DNA from 2 places in the Clostridium sp. LBM24168 genome. Region 2 is predicted to be linked to the other one. Evidence: a T-box and tRNA genes for the amino acid it is inferred to sense, from the RefSeq annotation. Region 2 holds a T-box; the other holds one or more tRNA genes.

Region 1 (3,437 bases), 1.5 Mb from region 2:
CTAAGGTATAATTATATTTGTTTCTTTGAAAGGAATGTATACTATGGATTATGATGTACTTATCTTAGGTGGAGGTATAATGGGATGTGCAGTTGCCTATGAGCTTTCAAAGTATAGTTTAAATATAGCTTTAATAGAAAAAGATTATGATATAGCAGATGATGTAGCTTTTATAAATTCATCTGTTGTATATGATGGAATTGAGTCTAAAACTGCTTTGTTGTCAAGATTGGAATCTATAGGAAACAGCATTATAAAGGAAATTGCACCTAAATTTAATATAAATTTTATAAAAAAAGGTTACCTTATAATTGCAGATAATAAAAAAGATGAAGAAAAATTGATAAAAATGTATCATAGAGCATTAAAAAGAGGAATTAAAGATATATATTTATTGGATGAAAATCAGATTTCACAAATTGAGCCTAATTTAAATATAAAAGTAAAAAGAGCTATATATTCTAAAAATACGGGTATTATATCACCGTATGATCTTGCCATATCTTATGGAGAAGTTGCATCTGATAATGGGGTTAATTTTAAATTAGGGGAAGAGGTATTGGATATACAATTTATGTCTAAGGGATTTAGAGTTTTAACAAATAAAAATAAGTTTACATGTAGTATGGTATTAAATACTATTCCAAGAGATGGATATAGTATAGAAAGTGGAATTAATATGAAAAGAAAAGTGGGATACATAAATTATTTTTTAATAGAAAATATTGGGAATAAATATGATAATGTTTTATCTAGTTTAGGGAAAAATGGTGAAAGAGTATATGTTATTTCAACTAATAATAATTCATTAATGTTAGGAGTAACTACAAATAATGAAATAGGTTATGTTCAAGGGTTAAAAATAATAGAAAAATATTTTGGAAAAATAGATGAAAATAAGATAAGTGTATTTTATAAATCTAAATACTATAATGATGATCTTATTATAGATGACAGCTTGGTTGATAAAGGCTATATAAAGGTTGTTGAGAAAAATTGGGGACAAATAACTATGTCTCCATCAATTGCAAGAATAGTATGTGAAACTATAGTTAATAATTTAAATTGTATCCTTAAAAAGGATTTTGTAGATAAAAGAAGAGAATTTTATAGATTTAAGAATATGTCAAATGAGGAAAGAAATCAGATAATAAAATTAAATAGAAAATATGGTAAAATAATATGCTATTGCCAAGAGGTTACGGAAGGTGAGATTGTAGATTCAATAAGAAGACCTCTCGGTGCACGTACTATAGAAGGTATAAAGAGGAGAACAGGAGCTACTTTTGGAAATTGTATGGGGTCACAGTGCCTTTATAAGATAGCCTCTATATTAGCAAGGGAAACTAATAAAAATATGACAGATATAGTTAAAGATTCAAAAGACTCAAAAATAATACTAAGCAGGATAAAGGAATTTGATGAAATTTAATGTTGGTAGGTGGATAGAGATATGTTTAATGATAAGAGTGATATATTTACAAGTATTGTTAGGATAAAAGGAGCTAATTGTAATGTAGTTCCGGTTAAAAGTACTGAACCTATAAATAAAAATTTATGGATAGAATGTTCTAAAGCGTTAAGTAGAATTCATGTGGGGGCACCTATAAGTGTAGGTGATATAATTTGTAAAAATATACTTAATACAAAAGTGGATATAGTTTCTACTAAAACTATAGTAATACTAAAATGATTTGACTGTATAATTTATATAATATATAATTAAATAGTTAGGATATCTGATATCAAATTAGATTTCCTGTTTTGATGTGCGCTAGTAGCTCAGTTGGATAGAGCAGTTGGCTACGAACCAGCGTGCCGGGGGTTCGAATCCTCTCTAGCGCACCATAAACCGTTGAAAACACTAAGTTTCAGCGGTTATTATTTTATTCAATTTTAGAGTTTTTCCTCAATTTTCCTTTCAAAGCTTTAGGCGAGAGTTATTTCATGTTAAGTATAAAATTTATTTTTTATTTATTTTTAATATATTTTAATTACACTTTTATATTTTACAATTTTAAATAAATATAGCAAATAGATTGTTTTGAGGAGGAGATTACATTGGTGCAAAAAGTACTTGAAGTAAAAGGCATTTTTAAAAGAAGAGGGAAAATGCAAGTGTTAAAAGACAATTCTTTTTCTATAGATGCAGGTGAAATTTGTGGACTTGTGGGAAGAAATGGTGCTGGAAAGACTACTTTGATTAAAATAATAACCGGCATGTTGTTTCCAGATGAAGGTGAAATTATAATATGCGGGGAAGATCTTAAAACTAAAAGAGAAGAAGCACTTCAGAAGGTGGGAGCTATAGTGGAAACACCGGAGTTTTATGGCTACATGACAGGAAGACAAAACTTAAATTATATAGCCAGCATAATGGTAAATGTTACAAAAGATAAGATAGAAGAGGTTATAAAATATTCTAAATTAGGTGCTAAAATTGACAAAAAAGTAAAAACATATTCTCTGGGAATGAAACAGAGACTTGGTATTGCCCAGGCTCTTATGGGACACATATCCCTTTTGATATTGGATGAACCAACAAATGGTTTGGATCCTATCGGGGTTGTGGAACTTAAAAATACCATAAATACTTTAGCTAAAAAGAAGGGAGTAAGTGTTTTTATATCCTCACATATTTTAAGTGAAATAGAAAGTATATGTACAAAGGTTGTTTTTATAGATAAAGGTAAAATTGTGGGCGTTGAAAAGATAGGCAGCAAAGCTGAAAGTTGCTCTGATTTAAAGCAAAATCTTGAAGATAAATTTATAAAGATGATGGAGAAAAGTGGTGATGAATAAATATGTATGGGAGGAGCTAAAAAGAATAGTCATTAAAAAGAAAATCTGGATTGCTTTTATTCTTATGTTTATAGTTATATTTGGGCTGGGAAGTACTTTGAAAACAAATACATTGGAAGTGCAGATTCAAAAATATAAAGCTCTTCTTGTGAACCAAAAAATTGGCATGGATAAAGCTGATTCAAAATTGAAAAAAGCAGAATTTTCCAGAGATATAGTAAGTACTCAGAAGGAAATAAAAGATAAAGAAGAACAGCTGAATGAAATAAAAAATTATGATAGATCAAAATTGGATGGACAAATTCAAAAATTGGAAATGGAAAATAACTATGAAAATGAATATAGGATACTTCAATTGAAATATGAAAAAAATCATAATATAGAAAAAAGTGAGCTTATACCAAAGGGCATGTATTCAGCTATGGAAATTCTGGCATATTTTATACCGGTGTTTTTTTTACTTATTCTCATTGTATTTTTGTCGGACATAGTGTCTGGAGATTATTCCCCAAATACAATTAAAAATTTGGTTACGAAACCTATTTCAAGGAAGAAAATTATTATATCCAAATTTGTTGCTTCCATGATTTTAAGTGCAGGTACTTTGATTATAAGTGTCATAATATTTATACTGG
Region 2 (3,437 bases):
GTACTCATCAAATATATTGCTGGGAATTTTGAGCATTTGACTATATTTTTTAGTAAACATCGGCACCTCCAAGTTCATCAATTATTAAAAAGCCAGATATATCAAGTAATATCCGACTTTTCACAATAAGCACTACATCTTTTCTACCACATCTATTCCAAGCAAATACAATCCATTTCTAATTACCTGGCATGATGCCTTCACAAGTTGTAGTCTAAATTTTTTCATATTACTATCCTCTGTATTTAATATACTACAAGAATTATAAAATTTATTGAAAATTTTTGCAACATCTACTACATATCTCGTTATTATAAATGGCTCTAACCTTTTTATAGAATTCAATATATTGGAATTGAATTCTGAAAGAATTTTTACAAGTTCAAACTCTTCCTTTGAATTTGCATTAGCATAATTCACATTTTCATCAAATTCTTCCGCTTTTCTAAGTATACTTTTCCCTCTTGCATAACTATATTGTACATAAGGCCCTGTTTCTCCTTCAAAACTCAGCATTTCATTCCAGTCAAATATTATATCTCTTTCCCTGTTATTTTTTAAATATGTGAATATTACAGCACCTATTCCTATTTTTTTTGCCACCTCTTCTTTGTCTTCCAGTTCCGGATTTTTTTCCTCAATTATTTCAAGTGTTCTATCCACAGATTTCTGTAGAAGATCTTCCAGGAATATAACATCTCCATGTCTTGTAGAAAGCTTTTTATTGGAAAACTTAACTAATCCAAATCCAACATGTATACATGAGTCAGCCCAGTCATTCCCCATAAGTTTAAGAGTCTTGAACACCTGCTTAAAATGAAGACGCTGATCCATACCTACTACATATATGCACTTGTCAAAATCATAGGTCTTTTTTCTATATATGGCCGCCGCCAGGTCACGTGTAGCATATATGGTGGCTCCATCGGACTTCTTTATTATACATGGAGGCATATTGTAATCATCAAGCATTACAACTTTTGCACCATTGCTTTCTTTAAGCAGCCCGCATCTGTCAATTTCTTCTATTACGGAATCCATTTTATCGGTATAAAAACTTTCTCCCGCAAGAGAATCAAATTCAACTCCAAGTTCATCATATACCTTGCTGAATTCCTTCAAGCTCAAATCCTTAAATCTCTTCCACAACTGAACTTCTTCATCTTCTCCATCTTCCAGCTTTTTAAAGTATCTTCTTCCTTCATCTTCCAGGGACGGATCTTTTTCAGCCTCTTCATGAAACTTAACATATATTCTCAAAAGTTCCTTTATGGGATCTTTATTCAATTCATCCTCATTACACCATCTTTTATATGCAGATATCAATTTTCCAAACTGTGTCCCCCAGTCTCCAAGATGATTTATTCGTGTGCAATTGTAGCCCTGAGAATCCATCATTTTATAAAGAGAATTTCCTATGGCAGTACTGAAAAGATGGCCTACATGGAATGGTTTTGCAATATTTGGGGATGAAAATTCTATAACTATATTTTTACCGTTTCCAATTGAAGACCTTCCATAGTCATTTTTTTCAGTCAATATTTTATCTATGGTATCTATTGCAAACATTTCCCTATCCACAAAAAAGTTAATATAAGGTCCAAGATTTTCAATTTTATAAAAATATTCAGGATTTATTTTTTCTTTTAAATCGCTTGCAATGACATTTGGAGCCTTTCTAAATATTTTTGCCAGTTGAAAACACGGGAATGCATAATCACCCATTTCAAGCTTAGGTGGTATTTCAATTATCTTCTCTATGTCCTCAATTTCCATATCCACATGTTCTTTTATTCTATCCACCACAAGTTTTTTGTAATCCATAATAATTTTCAAACTCCTCTCCATCTATTTTGAAATTTCAAATATATAACAATATAAAAAGACCTATCTCTTATATATTAAAGAGACGGATCTTTTTCGCGGTACCACTCTAATTGGCAGATAAAAACTGCCCTCTCCAGACTTTAACGCAGTCAGCGACTTACTATTTACCTGATTTAAAATATCAAATACTTCTCATAAGCTCCTCGGAGACTCTCTTTCTTTTAAATGCATTCATAGGCTTCCACCAATCCCTACTCGCTGAAGAATACAGTAAAAAATACTCTTTCCCGTCACAGGATTCAATTATAATCTATTATATTATCACAATGACTTTATTGTCAATATAAATTTAACTATCTAATATTTCTATACCTTATATTGCGTTTTTATCACAATTCTACATCCAAATTATAGTAATACACATAAGTCCAATTTGAACTAAATTGATTATTGTGAAGTTCATAACTGAAAGTATAAAAGTTTTATCCTTTACTGAGTCCTTATAAAATTCTCTAATATTTTTATTGACAATAAAGGAAGTAAGTAAAGATAATAAAAATATTTTAGGTAAAATTCTGGTAATAATTAAAACTATTATTATAAGATATGATATATAATACATGAATTTAAATAGAGTCAGTGAATTCTTTTTCCCAATATAGTACGTAAGGGTAAATTTATTATTCGCAACATCTTTTTGCAGATCACATATATTATTGGCAAGCATTATATTGAAAATACCATTTATACAGCTTATTGAAATTAAAAATATATTTATAAGTTCAATCATATTTATATTTAAATTCAATATTCCACTATTATAGGAAAATAGAATAATATTGCTATCAAATATGTTTATATAGACTGACAAAAATACTATTACAAATCCCATGAAAAATCCTGAAAATATTTCTCCAATAGGCATTCTAGATATGGGTATGGGTCCAAAAGTATAGAATATACCTATAAAAAAAGAAATTGCACCTATAAAAAGTACTATCAAATTTGTACGAACAGTAAGTATTATGCCAAATACAACCGCAACTGCAAAAAGAAGTATTATCACGGCCAATGCTGTTGATTCTTTCAATTTTCCTGAAGATATAATGTTCATCTTTTCATCATCTTTGCACATTCTATTTTTATAATCACAGTAGTTGTTTATAGCAGTAGTTGCCATATCAAAACTTATCAATGAAACAAGCATTATGAAAAAATTGGTCGTTTTTAAACTATCATACCTATATATAGAATAAATAGTACCAAGAAAAAATGGTATGATACTTGCCAGCTTAGTTTTTATCTCGATAAATTCTAAAAACTCTTTTAAATGCAAAAATAAAACACCACCTTGAATTTTATATAAAATGCCTTAGACTTTTAATCTAAGGCAAATTTACTATTATGTACTATTATGAAATATTTACTTGCAAATCAGAGGTATCCCCTTTTTTTACTTTATCTATTAGTTTTTCACTTAACTCCTTAAATATTTTTGAAGATTCAGTAGCACCTGTTACAGTGTCTACTTTAGAAGCATCCTGTTTATTTATCAAATCATCTGTTAACTGTTTGCTGTATTTTACTGGATTCATTCCATTGGTCTTGGA

Evidence for each region. The T-box of region 2 lies ahead of argS (arginine--tRNA ligase). A T-box ahead of a tRNA ligase gene usually reads a tRNA of that ligase, here a tRNA-Arg.
Region 1: it has a tRNA-Arg gene. The T-box ahead of argS (arginine--tRNA ligase) is inferred to sense a tRNA for this amino acid. The anticodon was not compared.

What each region holds. Positions count from the first base shown of each region.
Region 1 covers NZ_CP196861.1:2,955,404-2,958,840, forward strand. Annotated here, with positions in the region: gene ACSVC9_RS14735 (FAD-dependent oxidoreductase) at 44-1,432, shown strand; gene ACSVC9_RS14740 (DUF1667 domain-containing protein) at 1,454-1,693, shown strand; tRNA gene ACSVC9_RS14745 (tRNA-Arg) at 1,772-1,848, shown strand; partial or broken gene ACSVC9_RS14750 (ABC transporter ATP-binding protein) at 2,113-2,704, shown strand; gene ACSVC9_RS14755 (ABC transporter permease subunit) at 2,795-3,437, shown strand, end outside.
Region 2 covers NZ_CP196861.1:1,504,065-1,507,501, forward strand. Annotated here, with positions in the region: gene ACSVC9_RS07445 (ribonuclease H-like domain-containing protein) at 1-60, opposite strand, end outside; gene argS (arginine--tRNA ligase) at 133-1,824, opposite strand; T-box leader at 1,903-2,130, opposite strand; gene ACSVC9_RS07455 (1,4-dihydroxy-2-naphthoate polyprenyltransferase) at 2,225-3,163, opposite strand; gene ACSVC9_RS07460 (FMN-binding protein) at 3,240-3,437, opposite strand, start outside.